DNA from 2 places in the Chryseobacterium sp. WX genome. Region 2 is predicted to be linked to the other one. Evidence: riboswitches for the same ligand, from Rfam matches in the RefSeq annotation. Region 2 holds a riboswitch; the other holds the start of a gene.
What was found. A riboswitch is a leader RNA that binds a small molecule or an ion and turns the genes downstream of it on or off. The one in region 2 is predicted to bind thiamine pyrophosphate.
Positions count from the first base shown of each region.

Region 1 (8,247 bases), 2.5 Mb from region 2:
TTATCAATACTACTTCAGCTACTGCCTATCTTGGACATGAAGAATTACTGGATTATTCAGCAACCAAAGGCGCTATTGTTTCGTTCACCCGTTCACTGGCATTACAGGCTAAACCTAAAGGAATAAGGGTGAATGCTGTGGCACCCGGACCGGTGGCCACGCCGCTTACGGAAAAAACATTCGGAGAAGAAGATGAAGATCAGAATAAACCGCCGCTAGAACGTAATGCTTCTACCGAAGAAGTGGCAGCAAGTTTTCTATTTCTTGCCACAGATGCTTCATCACAGATAACGGGACAGGTTCTTCATCCTAATGGAGGTTTAATTGTTAACGGTTAATCTTAACGGATATGAATGGAGTTATTATTCAGTTTTTCCATTGGTACCATCCCGGGAACCTATGGAATGAGTTTGCTGAAAAAGCAGAATATTTAAGAGATTTGGGGTTTACTGCCGTCTGGTTTCCTCCTGCCAATAAATGCAGTCTCAATATGGAAGGGCGTGGCTATGATGTATATGATCTTTATGATTTGGGAGAATTTGATCAGAAAGGCAGTATACCAACCCGGTACGGGACAAAAGCCGAATATTTAATGGCAATAGAGAAAGCGCATGAAGCGGGAATGTCTGTATATGCAGATATTGTTTTAAACCATAGGATGGGAGGAGATGAAGAAGAAAAGATTATGGTGCATCAGCTGAATGAAGAAAACCGTAATGAAAGAATCTCTGAAAATATGGAGGTTTCAGCCTATACGAAATTTACTTTTCCGGGAAGAAAGGGAGTGTATTCGGACTTTATATGGGATCATCACTGTTTCAGCGGTATTGATTATGTGATCAGAGAAGGAGAGGAGATGAATGGTGTTTTTAAAATCCATAATGAATATGGTGAGGAGTGGACAGATGCCGTAAGTCATCAGTTCGGTAATTATGATTATCTGATGGGAGCTGACATAGAGTACCGTAATCCTTATGTTGTGGAGGAAATGAAAAACTGGATCAGATGGTATATGGAAACAACGAAAGTAGACGGAATCAGATTGGATGCCTTAAAACATATCTCCTCCAACTTTTTGAAAGACTGGGTCTCCTATATTAAAACAGAAGTAAATCCTGAATGTTTTGTTTTGGGCGAATTCTGGAAAGACGAGGCAGAAAAAATTGAGTATTTTTCCGATAAAATGTCTGATCTTATCTCTTGTTTTGATACTCCGCTGCATTATAATTTCTTTAAAGCATCACAGGATGGTAAAGATTATGATATGAGCCGGATTTTAAAAGGAAGCTTCTTGGAGAAGAAACCGGTATTCTCAGTTTCTTTTGTTGAAAACCACGATACACAGCAGCTTCAGGCTCTTGAATCTGCGGTGAAAGACTGGTTCAAACCCTTGGCTTATGCTATTATTCTTCTTACCGATGAAGCTTATCCCTGCATATTTTATCCCGATCTTTTTGGTGCAGATTATATCGATATAAAGGATGAGCAGGAAGTGCATATCATCATGCCGAAGGTTGAAGAACTTCCTGGTCTGCTTGAAGCGAGAAAGCTTTTTGCATATGGTGAGCAGATCGATTATTTTGATCATCCCAACTGCGTGGCTTTTGTACGGAAAGGAGATGAAAAGCATCCGGGTTGCATTGTAATCATGTCTAATAGCGAAGAAGGCTACAAAGAAATAGAATTGGGAAAAGAACATGCGGATTCGGTTTATACCGATTTTTTAAAGAACCGTCATGAAGAAATTTATACAGATAAAAACGGGAAAGCGGTGTTTACTGTAAATTCTGGTTCGGTAAGTATATGGGTAAAAAAACAAACACCGTAATGATTGGCAAATTTTCAGGCCTTTTATTCTCTGCGAACAGCTATTCTAATTTTAACTTACCATATAAGCTCCTGTAATTTTAGATACCACATCTCAGTATTTTGGACAAAAATGGTCTTATAGTTGCAGATTTACCACCAATCAATCACTAAATTATTATAATATGGAAACTAAAACGGCAACCAAAAAAACACCAGCCAAAAAAGCAACAACAGCAAAAGCAAAAACTCCGGCTAAAAAAAATGCAGCCAAAAGTTTGGAAGATCTTTTTGAAGATGCGCTGAAAGATATTTACTGGGCTGAAAAAGCACTGCTGAAAGCGCTGCCGGCAATGATGAAAAATGCAACCAGTGAAAAGCTTAAACAAGGCATTGATAAGCACATCACGGAAACAGAAGGCCATGTGGAAAGATTGGAAGAATGTTTTAAAGCATTAGGAAAAAAAGCCCAGGCAAAAAAATGTGATGCTATGCAGGGATTGCTGGATGAAGGAAAGAGCATTATGGAAGAGACAGAACCGGGAGCAGTAAGAGATGCGGGCATTATTGCAGCAGCGCAAAAAGTTGAACATTATGAAATTGCTACTTATGGAACACTGGCAGCATTCGCAAAAGTATTGAAGGAAGAAGAGTGTCTTAAAAACTTTTTAAGCACATTGGAAGAAGAAAAAAAATGTGATGAACTGCTTACAAAAGTTGCTGATACCAATCTTAACAGCAAAGCCATGTAAATACAATCTTTAAAAAGGAGACCTGAAAAAATCAGGTCTCCTTTTTATTGAAATCCGGAAAGGTTTAAAATGCAACATTTTTATCTTGGTTGATTTTGTATCAGTTGTAGTATATTTGTGGATATAATTTTTATCAATTTAGTTTTTTTAAAATGAACTGTAATTGAATAACAAAACTCTTATACTGTAAAAGAAAACTGTATTCTACCATTTATAAAGTTTAAAAATGACCCAACTTAGCCTGTTCGACTCAGCAGATCTGTACGAATTTCCAAAAGACCTTCTGGAATACAGAGAACATTTCCTGAATCAGGAAGAAGCTGACCGCCTTAAAATTCATCTGCTTGAAACAGCTCCCTGGAAACAACGTACCCAGAAAATGTATGATAAGATGGTTCTCACACCTCGCTTAACCGCCTGGTATGGAGATGAGAAAAATGCCTATCCTTCAGACAATGAACTGGATGCCCATCATTGGACACCGGAACTGTTTTCTTTAAAACAAAGAATAGAAGAAACATTTGGCTATCAATTCAATTCCGTATTGTTGAACCTTTACAGAGATCATAACGATTCTGTTGCCTGGCATCGGGATAAGGAAAGCAGATATGGGAAACGTCCGGTGATTGCGTCAGTAAGTCTGGGGCAGACCAGAAATTTTGATTTCAGGAAAAAAGACCATCATCAGAGTAAATACAGCCTGCCTCTTCCTCACGGATCATTATTGATTATGAAAGGAGACCTTCAGGAAAACTGGGAACATCGTATTGCCAAGTCTCTAACCGCTATGAAGGAGCGTATTAATCTTACATTCCGGTTGGTTAATAAGTTGTAAGGTATTTATTCATAATGTTTTATGATTAGGTTAGAAGTGTTGTAATCGGTTTTTGGCAGATAAATTGTTGCATTTATAAACAAAGTCATTGTTTGACTTCATTAATATCACCACTTAAAATTTATTATTATGAAAAATCTTGTAGTAACAATTTTTGCATTAGCTGCTTTAACGGCCTGCAAAAAAAACGAACCGACAACCACGAGTCAATCTGAGGAAAGTACCACAATGTCTGCCCCTGCAGAATCCGGGATGACGGTAAGCGACTCCACCAAAATGTCAGACACCAAAGATCAGAAAAGTACTCTCAGTGATCAGGACAAAAAGTTTGCAGATGCTGCAGCCATAGGAGGACTGATGGAGGTAATGATGGGAAAACTGGCCGCAACAAACGCTGAAAACTCAGTGGTAAAATCTTTGGGAGCAATGATGGTAACCGATCATTCCAAAGCGAACGACGAGCTTAAGAATTGGGCATCAGGAATAGGGTATACCTTACCCACAAGTCTGGATGTCGAAAAGCAGAAGATGTATGATGACCTGAAAGCTAAGAAAGGTAAAGACTTTGACAAAAAATATACAGATTTAATGGTCAGTGACCACAAGGAAGATGTAGAAGCATTCAAAAAAGAGGTGTCAGAAGGAACAGAAGCCTCATTAAAATCTTTCGCAGCGAAAACCCTTCCGACACTTGAACATCATTTGCAGGAATCGGAAAAAGCTAAAAATGCGGTCAAATAATATTGAGTTTTTATGACCTGCATCATAAGTATGAGCATACAATATTTAATAATTTTGAATTGATTAAATATTATTTTGTTCTTGATTATAGTAAGCTCCTCTTTTTAAGAGGAGTTTTTTGATTATTCTTTCTTTTTATATTCTTCAATTTTCTTGAATTGTCTGTAAGAATCTTTAAGGATACGAAGCTGTTCAGACACAATCTCAGTACTTTTTGGGCTGAGCTCACCTGTGTCCAGGGCATTTTGATAAGCTTCAATAGCTGCTTTTTCGCCAAATACCACATTTTCTAATGTAGATTCTATGAGATTTCCCATGGTAAAAGAATTTTTAATGTCAATCCAAGTTCTGTGAACAGCTCCTGCCATGGACGTTGAGTCCTCCGGAGTGCCTTGCTTTTCTGTGATGAGGTTGATCAGTTCATTTTTCATGATTTTCGACTGCGAAATCATATGTTCGTACTCATCTTTTACATCCGGATACATTTCCCATACTTTTCCCTCAACTTTTTCAAAGCCTTCCTTTCTGTCGTTGGTAATGTGAAGTAAGTCATTAAGTACTGATATTTCTTGATTGTCCATAATATAAATTTTTAGTTATCCATAAAATTATAATTTACCTCATCGACTCTTTATAATCGTGATCATATCCTGTAAATAAAAAACCAAAGTCCTTTCTTTTTTCAACAAAAAGCTGCACCTTTGCCGAACAATGGGGTGCTACAAAACAGTGGCTGAGATGATACCCAGGAATGTATTTCCACACCTGATCCGGATAATGCCGGTGTAGGGATTGCTTACTGATCATCTCATCATTTGATTTCTAATAATTAATATGATGCAGGACATTTTAAAACAAATTACCTTACCGGAATGGTTCGGAGTCTTATTTTCAGTCATTCAGGTTTTACTGGCCCGTAAAAACAATGTCAACAACTATCTTTTCGGAATTGCAGGGATTCTGCTTACGCTGTATGTGATGCTTACTTCCAAGCTGTACGCTGAATTTACCTTAAATCTTTATTATCTGATCATGAGCATCTATGGATGGTTATATTGGAAATTCGGAAAGCAGAAATCAGAAATGGAAATCTCTGTTACCACTACCACAGAAAAATGGATTACGGGAGGAATTGTTCTGGGAACTTTTATCTTATTCTGGTCTTTTCTGACCCATTTTACAGACTCGGATGTTCCGATCTGGGATTCTCTGGTGAGTGCTTTTGCCTGGGCGGGAATGTGGCTGATGGCGAGACGGAAAATTGAAAACTGGGTGATACTCAATGTCAGTAATATCATTTCTATTCCTTTAATGATTCATAAAGAATTGTATCTCTATGCTGTTTTGACGTCATTCTTATTTTTAGTAGCCATTTCCGGATATATAGAGTGGCAAAAAATTATTAAATCGAAAGCTAATGCTGAGTACTAAAGAGATCAGACGGGAACTTCATGGAGCCCCTGTAATTTCTGATAAAGTAATGCAGCATATTCATGAAGAAAAACTGCTTAAAATATGGGTTCCCAAAAAATATGGAGGACTCGGCTATCGTTTTGAAGAAGGACTTAACGCTTTATTTGGCTGTGCAGAAACCGATGGAAGCTTTGGCTGGATGCTGACACTTTGTTCCGGAGCCAATTATTTTTCCAGAAATATCAAGCCTGAAATTGCTCAATTACTGTTCGCCCATTCTGAAACCTGCTTTGGTGGCAGCGGAATGGTGGGAGGAACTGCAGAAAAAATAGACAACAGCCACTATCTGATCAACGGTTCATGGAATTTTGCAACAGGAGCACCTCATCTTACCCATTTTACATTGAATGCAAAAATTACAGAAAACGGAAAACCTTTAATGGATGGTCATGGCAATGGAATAATTCGATCATTTATTATTTCGAAAGAACACGCTGAGGTTATTCCCAACTGGAAATCTATGGGAATGAAGGCTAGTGGCACCTATTCATTCATTGTTGAAAATGTGCTCGTTAATGAAGACTATAGTTTTGTTTACGATACTTTTTTCACCAATGATATTCTGGACACTATTCCTTTTCGGATTTTTGCAGATTTGACACTGTTGGTCAACTATTTGGGAATGGCTTCTCATTTTATTGAAGAAGCAGAATATATTCGTCCTGAGATCCATTTCAAAAGTTTCGCAGAGGCTGTTGAAAAGCATTTGGAAAAAGTATTGCAAATTGCCGGAGAAGTAGAAAATATACTCGGTGATCACAAAGATATTTCTGAAGGATATCAAAACGAAATCCACCAATATGGAGTAGAGCTGGTTCAAAGATTATCCCATCAGATACTTACTAGTTATACACAGCTGGGAATCCGGGCTACGGATATTAATTCTGAAGTTTATCAGGTGTTCTGTGATTATTTTACAGCTGCGATGCATTCTAATTTCAGACCTTCTGCTGATGATTTGGACTTTTCTTTTTGAGTAGAAAATTCTTTGTTAATAAACTTTTTATCTAATACTGATCTATTTCAGATCAAAATATTTTAAATACAATTTTGGAGAAAAAGAATAAAAATTTATGGGTATTGAGATTATTTGGTATTTCGTATATATCTGCGATTTCTTTTAATTAAAAAAAATTCAATAACCTTCGGTAACAGAGAAATATCCATTTGTGAATTAGATTTATGTCTACTGTTCATAATCCATAGACCTTCATCATGACCTTCCTTTATATCTTTCCACTTTAATTGATAAGCATCTCTATAGAAAAGAGTCCATAACTTTGCTCTAACACAATGCAACATTTAAAGGTTATTAAAAGTGGAACTAAAAATCTTTGAAAACTATACCATTCCTTTTTACAAAAAAAACCTACAAAAATCAATTTTTGTAGGGTTTATCATATTTTCGTGCATTATATACATTTTATAATTGCACTAAGTGGAGAATACGGGATTCGAACCCGTGACCTTTTGACTGCCAGTCAAACGCGCTAGCCAACTGCGCCAATCCCCCGTTTTTTTGTAAGGCGATACAAAAGTAAGTATTTAAATGATATTTGCAACTATTTTATAATTTTTATTGAATTAAAATTAATGGAAATAGGCTCAATGACCATAAAAATCCATCATTATCCCTAGAATAAATTCCTAATTAACCTATTTTTGTCTGAAATTATAATACAATCATGCAACTCTATACAAAAAGATTAGTTCTTCGGGATATTACGATTGATGACAAACAGGATATTTTCGATTACCGCTCAGATGCCGAAGCCAATAAATTTCAAGGCTGGATTCCTGAAACCCTGGAAGAAGTGGAAAGTTTTATCCAAAGAAACACAACTGAATTCAACCAACCTGAAAGCTGGTATCAGCTGTTGATTACTGATCAAGAAACAAAAGCAGTCATTGGAGATATCGGAATTCATTTTATTGGAGATGAAAATGTACAGGTAGAACTTGGAATTACCTTAAACACCTCATTTCAGGGTAAAGGGTATGCTTCTGAGGCTTTAAAAGGTACCATTGATTTTCTTTTTAATGATTTACAAAAACACAGAATTACAGCTTCCGTAGATCCTGACAACACTGCTTCTCTTCAACTGATGGAAAGAATTGGTTTAAGAAAAGAAGGGCATTTTGTGAAAAGTCTGTTCTGGAAAAATAAATGGGTTGATGATATTATTTATGCAGTTCTTCGTGAAGAATGGGTTACAGAATAGATGCCTTTCAGATATCATTGTTTTGCTGTACTACGCAAAATGAATTTCCTTCGGGATCAAGAAGAACTACATAGTCAGCATCATCTTCGTAATTCCAGCCTGGCATCTTTCCAGCCCCAATACTAAGAAGCCGCTCTACTTCCTGCCGCTGATTATCAGTTATCAGGTCCATATGATGTCTCTTTGGCTGTTCCGAACTGGTTAATTTTAATGATAACTGCATTCCATCTCCTTCCTTTGGTATCAGAATGGCAAAGTCAACATCAGGCTCATTCTTTATTTTGTAGTGCAAAGCTTCACACCAAAATGCAATTGCTCTGTTCAAATCCGCAACGCCCCAAACGATGGATAATATTTTTAATTTCATTTCAGTGTTGTTTTTAAATAATAAAGAATTTAAGATCTTATAACTCTATTC
Region 1 is NZ_CP120710.1:515,646-523,892, forward strand. It holds gene PZ898_RS02305 (SDR family oxidoreductase) at 1-338, shown strand, start outside; gene PZ898_RS02310 (alpha-amylase) at 350-1,828, shown strand; gene PZ898_RS02315 (ferritin-like domain-containing protein) at 1,992-2,558, shown strand; gene PZ898_RS02320 (alpha-ketoglutarate-dependent dioxygenase AlkB) at 2,785-3,393, shown strand; gene PZ898_RS02325 (DUF4142 domain-containing protein) at 3,523-4,134, shown strand; gene PZ898_RS02330 (PA2169 family four-helix-bundle protein) at 4,257-4,715, opposite strand; TPP riboswitch at 4,837-4,943, shown strand; gene pnuC (nicotinamide riboside transporter PnuC) at 4,969-5,565, shown strand; gene PZ898_RS02340 (hypothetical protein) at 5,552-6,583, shown strand; tRNA gene PZ898_RS02345 (tRNA-Ala) at 7,047-7,120, opposite strand; gene PZ898_RS02350 (GNAT family N-acetyltransferase) at 7,293-7,829, shown strand; gene PZ898_RS02355 (VOC family protein) at 7,837-8,196, opposite strand.
Region 1: linked by a shared signal. The riboswitch ahead of pnuC (nicotinamide riboside transporter PnuC) and the one ahead of thiS (sulfur carrier protein ThiS) in region 2 are both predicted to bind thiamine pyrophosphate.

Region 2 (8,247 bases):
ACATCTGAAAGGGTATTAGCCGTTCCTCCAATTATTTTATTTTCGTCTAAGATCAGTCTTGCTTCTTCAATGGCACTGTCGTTCAATCCTAAATGAACACCATCTGCATCTATTTCTTTGGCTATTTGTACATGGTCATTGATAATACAAACCGCCTGATATTCTGAACAAAGTTGTTTTGAAATTTCACAAAGATTGATTAATTCGTTTTCAGGAGCATTTTTCCATCGAACCTGTACCCATTTGATCCCGTTGTCTAATGCTTTCCGAATACAAAGTTCCTGTTCCTGCAGGGTATTTCCTTGTGATATGTATTGTAATTTTTCCATGTTTTCTATGAATGCGCTCCCAATAAAGAGGGATTGCTTTTTAAAAATTTTTCGATGTATCGTTTTCCGTTTCGGCATGCCTTCTCCATATTTTCGCCTTTCGCCAGTTCTGCAGTAATTGCTGAAGATAAAACACAGCCGGAACCATGTTTAGGAAAATAGATTGTATTGTCTTCGGACGGGAGTAAAAAAGTTTCTTTTTCGTTTTCAACTAAAATATCCGTTCCCAAATGATCTTTCCGGTGTCCTCCTTTGATCAGTAATGAGCATTGATTTGTATCCGCTAAAAGATTATCTCCTCTTAAAATGTGGTATTCGTTATAATTAGGAGTTATTAAACTAAGTTTATTAACCGTACTTTTTAATTGAGGAAGTGTTTCAAGGTTAAAAAATGTAAATTCAGAAGTACTTTTCAGAACGGGATCCCAAACTATTTTCACTTCAGGATTTCCTTTTTGAACTGTTTTTACAATCTTAGCCAGAAATTCGGCATCCTTCACTATTCCAATTTTCACTGCTGAAACGGAATAATTATCCATCAGCACCTGAATCGCTTCAGTTACTTCATCTATAGGCCGCCATTCTAAATTCAGGCATTTCGAAGCAGTTTGCAAGGTTAATGCGGTACACACTCCAAGCCCCATCACCTTTGATTGCTCAAAAGTTTTGCTATCTGATAATAAGCCTGCTCCGCCACTGGGATCGAAGCCTGCAATACTTATGACATAAGGACGTTCCTGCATTTTTTGAATACTTTTAAAGGTTCTTCACTTTCCCAGATTGCACCTAATAAAGCTGCTCCATCAGCATCTGAATCGAAAACTTCATGAATATTATCCTGATGAATTCCTCCAAGAGCAATCAATTTTACATCCGGATTGTTCCGATGTTTTATTTGTTCTTTAATGGTAGAATTCAATCCATATCCTTTTTTGGAGATACTTGGAAAGAACGGGCTTATGAAAGCATATTCCCATTCTTTTTCCAAAGTATTGTAGGTTTTAATATCATGTACAGAAGTTGAAATGGTATTTTCTTTCGCAAAAGACTTATACATTTCTTCCTGCCGATCAATCTCTCTGAAATGAAACCTTGAAATAGTAAATTCTTTCCCAAGGTCATAATACGTATGCAAAACCAGCTGTGTATAAAAAAATTCATCAATCTGAGTGATAAATTCAATCATTTCATTCCGGCTGATCCATGGTTTACGAATGTGAAGCAGATCAAGACCTTCCTGAAACATCTGATTAATGAAATCTGTCTCGTTCGGGACAATCAATTCAGGAGTAATGACCAGGATCATATATAAATTTCTTTCCCTTTTTCGATGAACTCCTGTGATTTATCAAGCATTCCTTGTTCTGCTGATTCACGAATTTCCTGTGTAATTTTCATGGAACAGAATTTCGGTCCGCACATGGAACAGAAATGGGCAATTTTTGCTCCTTCTGCAGGCAGTGTTTCATCATGATAAGCTCTTGCTGTCTCTGGATCTAATGAAAGATTGAACTGATCTTCCCATCTGAATTCAAATCTGGCTTTACTCAATGCATTGTCCCTGTACTGTGCTCCCGGATGACCTTTAGCCAAATCTGCAGCATGAGCCGCCAGCTTATAGGTTATTACTCCAACTTTTACATCGTCTTTATTCGGAAGCCCTAAATGTTCCTTCGGAGTTACATAGCAAAGCATCGCACATCCAAACCATCCGATCATGGCTGCACCGATTCCTGAAGTGATGTGATCATAGCCCGGTGCAATATCAGTGGTCAATGGGCCTAAGGTATAAAACGGAGCTTCATGGCATTCTTCCAATTGCTTTTCCATATTTTCTTTGATCATGTGCATTGGTACATGCCCAGGTCCTTCAATCATTACCTGTACATTATGTTTCCAGGCAATTTTAGTGAGTTCACCTAAAGTTTCCAGTTCTGCAAACTGCGCTGCATCATTGGCATCTGCAATAGATCCCGGACGAAGACCGTCTCCCAGAGAGAAAGCTACGTCGTATTTCTTCATGATTTCACAAATCTCCTCAAAATGGGTATACAGGAAACTTTCTTTATGATGAAATAAGCACCATTTTGCCATAATCGATCCTCCTCTGGATACAATTCCGGTTACTCTGTTGGCTGTCAGATGAATATATCTTAGTAAAACTCCTGCGTGGATGGTAAAATAAGAAACTCCCTGTTCAGCCTGTTCAATCAAAGTATCTCTGAAGATTTCCCATGTAAGATCTTCAGGAACACCTTTTACTTTTTCCAATGCCTGATAGATTGGAACGGTACCAATCGGAACCGGACTATTTCTGATGATCCATTCTCTTGTTTCGTGAATATTTTTACCGGTTGAAAGGTCCATAATGGTATCTGCTCCCCATCGGCAGGCCCATACTGCTTTTTCCACTTCTTCTTCAATACTGGATGAAACGGCACTGTTTCCGATATTCGCATTGATCTTTACCAGGAAATTTCTCCCGATAATCATCGGCTCGCTTTCCGGATGGTTGATGTTATTGGGAATAATAGCTCTTCCGGCAGCAATTTCGTCTCTTACAAATTCCGGGGTGATTTTACTTTTGGGAGTATTCGCCCCAAAGCTTTGTCCGGCATGCTGAAAAGCCATTTCTTTTGATACGGATTCAAGCTGCTCTATTCTTTGATTTTCTCTGATGGCAACATACTCCATTTCCGGAGTAATGATTCCCTGTTTGGCATAGTAAAGCTGTGTAACTTCTTTTCCTTGCTGTGCAACTTTAGGTTTATGATCATAGGAAAACCTCAATTCATCAAGACGAGGATCTGCCAAACGCGCTTTGCCGTATTCAGATGTAATTCCGTGTAAGATATTCACATCATTTCTATCCAGAATCCATTGTTCTCTGATTCTTGGAAGCCCTTTCTGAATGTCAATGACTGCATTTTCATCGGTATAAGGCCCCGAAGTGTCATAAATGGTTACCGGAACATTATGTTCAAAGCCGCCATTGGTCAATTTAGTGGGGCTAAGCTGTATTTCACGCATGGCTACATTGATAGGATGTAATTTTCCTTCAACATAGATTTTCTTTGAGTTCGGAAATGGCGAACATGTAATGGAGTGAGCCATAAGTATTGGTATTAAATATGAGAATTAACCGCCCTGAGTGGCAGTAATGATTAACACTGAATCGTTATTGTTTAGCATGGTTTCCGCCCAGACTGACAGCGGAATAATTCGGTTGTTGAGCGCTACAGCAATACCTTTTTTCTTTCCGGGTAACTCAATAGTCAGTAATGCTTCCAGGTTTGCAGGAAGTACATCAAATGTTTTTCGGGTGTGGTTGATTATAAGTTCCATTCCTAATAAATTAAATATACTTTAGGAATGGCCATTATTGTACAATAGAATGTACAGCAAAAGTCATCTACTTTTCCCTACGCTGGTATGATCCAGATCAGGTTCAAAGGGTAAAGTCTCAGTCTGTTGGTAACAGACACCCCTAAAGTTGGGAACGAAGTTAGACATTTTTTTAGAATGCGCAAAATCTGAAATGATAATATAGAAAAAGTCCATCTCAAAATTGAGACGGACTTTTATGTTTGCCTTTAATTAACTAAAAATCTTTAGTTATTCCTCACAAGCTCTCCAGATCGCATCATTCTGCGGCACGGGAGCTGTTATTTCAATATTTTCTTTGGTAACAGGATGAATAAACTCCAGCTTTCTGGCGTGAAGATTGATTCCTCCATCAGGATTGGAACGTGGTGCTCCGTATTTCAGATCACCCTTAATCGGAACTCCGGTCTTGGACAGCTGTGCTCTGATCTGATGATGCCTTCCGGTTTCAAGATCAATTTCAAGAAGGAGATAATTATCCAGTGTTTTGATCACATGATAGGTAAGAATAGCTTCTTTCACCCCTTCAGTAGCTTTCGGAAAGACAATAGCCTTATTATTTTTTTCATTTTTCTTTAAATAATGCACCAGTCTCTGGCTTTGCGGGATCATTTCTTTTCCTACAACTGCCCAATATGTTTTTTTCACTTCACGGTTTTTCACCATCTGCGTAAGACGAGAAAGTGCTTTGGAAGTTTTTGCATAGATCACCAGTCCTGAAGTTGGGCGGTCTATACGATGAACCAAGCCGAGAAAAACATTTCCCGGCTTAGCATCTCTTATTTTTATAAAGTTCTTGATGGATTCTAATAGTGATTCATCGCCGGTCTTATCGCCTTGTACAAGCTGACCCACCTTTTTATTAATCACCAGAAGATGGTTGTCTTCATATATAATCTGCTCCTTCATACTTGTTCCGTCTATCTTCTTCTGTTGGATAAAGACAGGATAATCCCTGCCAGAAGGCCTACTGTTTTAACAGCTGAAAGTTTTGAGCCTTCCGGAATAAACGCTCCGAATACACAGATAGCCGCTGCAGCATACATGGCATAAACAAAATTCTTATTGGTAAGCAATGGAGCCTGAATAAAAAAGCTTGCTCCAATCAGAACATAAAATACTTTTCTTGAAAGCAAATGATTAATTTCCGGGGAAAATAAATTAAACCATCCCACGGCCAGACAAATCAAAGCTGCAATAGATAATATTCCCTGAATAGATTGTTGGTTCTGCATGGATTAATAACTTTCGTTTTCGTTTGGAAATTCTACATTTTTCACATCTTTCACATATTGAGAAACGGCTCCTGTAATTTCTGTGTAAAGGTCAAGGTATCTTCTTAAGAATTTCGGGCTGAAACCTTTGTTCATTCCCACCATATCATGATACACCAAAACCTGTCCGTCACAATCTGCGCCAGCACCGATTCCGATGGTAGGAATAGAAATACTTTCAGTTACTTTCTTGGCTAAATCCGCAGGAATTTTTTCCAACACAATAGAAAAACAGCCAAGTTCTTCCAAAAGCTGAGCATCAGCAATCAGTTTTTCAGCTTCTGCTTCTTCTTTAGCTCTTACTTTATACGTTCCGAATTTATAAATGGACTGTGGCGTTAATCCCAAATGTCCCATTACAGGAATTCCGGCATTGATAATTTTTTTGATAGACTTGGAAATTTCTTTTCCACCTTCAATTTTTACAGCATGCGCCCCTCCTTCCTTCATCATTCTTACCGCAGACTCCAGTGCTTTTTCAGGATTACTCTGATAAGTTCCAAAAGGTAAATCCGCTACCACCAAAGCTCTGTCGGTTCCTCTTACCACACTTTGAGCATGATAAATCATTTGATCCAGCGTAATGGGTAATGTAGTTTCGAAACCAGCCATTACATTCGCTGCAGAGTCTCCAATCAAAATAGCATCTACTCCTCCTGCGTCTACCATCTTTGCCGTGGTAAAATCATAGGCTGTAAGCATTGTTATTTTCTCCTTGTCGAATTTCATTTTACGCAAGGTTTCAGTTGTAACTTTTTTAATTTCAGAGTGAACAGACATAATTTATCTATTTTTAAAAGTTAAAAAGTCGGCCTTGAGCCGACTTAAGTTTTTGTATGATTATAAAACTACGTGACCGAGTTTCATGAGTTTGTCGTGATTTAAGATCTTGATATTTCTTCCGTCCACTTCAATCAGGCTATCCTGTTTGAATTCCGAGATCAGGCGGATGGCACTTTCTGTAGCAGTACCGATGATATTAGCAATCTCTTCTCTCGTTAATGAGATCTTGATAAAGCCTTCAGGATCTACTCCCAGTTTCTGTTCCAGCAGCAAAAGAATTTCTGCCAGTCTTTCTCTTACCGTTTTTTGTGCAAGGAAAGTAATGGTATTGGAAGATTCTCCTAGTTCGTATGAGATTTTCTGAAGCATTACAAAAGACAATTGTGGGTCTACCTCCAAAAGATACATGAAAATATCTGCAGGTAAAAACACACATTCAATATCTGTCATTGCTTCTGCTTTGGCCTGGAAATTTTCCCCGCAAAGCAAAGAACGATAGCCGATGATATCTCCTTCTTTGATAAATCTTAAAATCTGATCTTTACCGAACGCTCCAGATTTCGAAAGTTTGGCAGCACCTTTTTCAAGGACAAACACTCCTTTTGGAGTTTCACCATCCTCGAAAATAGTATCATGTTTCTGAAAACTCAGTTTCTTTTTGCCATTAATGTATTTTTCAAAATCTGCGCTAGAAAGTCTTTCTTTAAATGATTTATCATTAAAAACTCTGGCGAACCTCTCTTCAATTGCTATCTGTTGTTCCTGCGGCATTTTATATGATATTTATCACAAAAATAGAACTTTTTAACGCGATAAACAAAAAAATTTGTTATAATTTTGTAGTTCAATATTTTATGGGGTGAGCGAGAACTGTTTTCATTGTGGTCAAGGTATAGAAAAAGAGAGAATTTTATTTGATGAAAAGACTTTCTGTTGTAACGGATGTAAGTCTGTTTACGAGATTCTAAATTTAAATCATTTAGGCAATTTCTATGAGCTTAATAAAGGAGCAGGAATTCGTCCGAATGATGAAAATTCTTCTCAATTTGATTACTTAGACACGCCAGAAATTTTTGAGAAAGTTACTGATTTCTCTGAAGGAAGCACCAGTCTTGTTACTTTCAAAATCCCCGTTATTCACTGTTCTTCCTGTATCTGGCTATTGGAAAGCCTTCATACATTAAATAAGCACATTAAATATTCGCAGGTAAACTTCACAAGGAAGACTTTGCAGATTTCATTCAACCATAACGATCTGAAATTAAGCGAACTCGCTAAATTCTTAACCAATCTAGGATACAAACCGGTAATCAGCCTTGAAACCGCTGATAAAAATGAAGATCATCTTGACAAATCTTTATTAGTAAAATTTGCCATTGCTGCCTTTGCTTTTGGTAACGGAATGTTCCTTGCCTTTCCGGAATATATTGGAGGGGAAGATTATTGGATGGAACATTACAGAGGTTTATTCAGAACTTTGATATTCCTGCTGGCAACACCTGTTGTATTTTATTCAGCTTCAGACTATTATAAATCCGCATGGTACGGTTTAAAAAATAAGATTGTCAATATTGACGTTCCGATTGTCTTAGGAATTTTTGTTCTGTACGGAAGAAGTATCTATGAAGTGGTAACAGATTATGGTCCAGGATATTTTGACACTCTTTGTGGACTTTTATTCTTTATGCTTCTCGGGAAAATTTTCCAGAAAAGGACGTACAGTGCACTATCCTATGACAGAGATTACAAATCCTTCTACCCGATTGCTGTAACCAAGGTAGATTTCGAAGGTAAACAGGATAATATTTTACTATCTGAAATAAAAGTGGGTGATAGAATTCTGGTTAGGAATCAGGAAATCATTCCGGTAGATGCTATTCTGATCAACGGAGAAGGTAATATCGACAACAGTTTCATTACCGGAGAAAGTGAAAGTATCAGCAAACAGCCTGGAGATAAGATTTTTGCCGGAGGTAAGCAGATAGGATCATCTTTAGAGCTCGAAGTGATTAAAAACGTAGATCAAAGTTATTTAACTCAGCTTTGGAATAAAGAGGCATTTAAAAAACACGAAACAGGTCTCGATACTCTTACGAATAACGTCAGCAAATATTTCACATTCATTATTTTAGGTATTGCTTTAGTCGCAGGAACTTATTGGTATTTTATTGATTTAAAAATTATGTTTCAGGTTATTTCTGCGATTCTGATTATTGCATGTCCTTGTGCACTTGCCTTGTCTGCTCCGTTCACTTTCGGTCACATTATGAGAATTTTAGGCCGAAATAAGTTTTACGTAAAAGATACTTTAACGATTGAAAAAATCGCGAAACTTGATACGATTGTTTTTGACAAAACAGGAACCATTACACACAGAAAGAAATCAAATATCAAATACGAAGGATCTGAGATCAACGAATTTGATTCACTGAACATTAAAACGTTATTAAAGAACTCCAATCACCCACTTTCAAAAT
Region 2 is NZ_CP120710.1:3,022,248-3,030,494, forward strand. It holds gene PZ898_RS13560 (thiamine phosphate synthase) at 1-329, opposite strand, end outside; gene PZ898_RS13565 (hydroxymethylpyrimidine/phosphomethylpyrimidine kinase) at 335-1,072, opposite strand; gene PZ898_RS13570 (thiamine phosphate synthase) at 1,048-1,635, opposite strand; gene thiC (phosphomethylpyrimidine synthase ThiC) at 1,632-3,443, opposite strand; gene thiS (sulfur carrier protein ThiS) at 3,468-3,674, opposite strand; TPP riboswitch at 3,732-3,828, opposite strand; gene PZ898_RS13585 (RluA family pseudouridine synthase) at 3,945-4,622, opposite strand; gene PZ898_RS13590 (hypothetical protein) at 4,634-4,948, opposite strand; gene panB (3-methyl-2-oxobutanoate hydroxymethyltransferase) at 4,952-5,767, opposite strand; gene PZ898_RS13600 (Crp/Fnr family transcriptional regulator) at 5,828-6,541, opposite strand; gene PZ898_RS13605 (heavy metal translocating P-type ATPase metal-binding domain-containing protein) at 6,630-8,247, shown strand, end outside.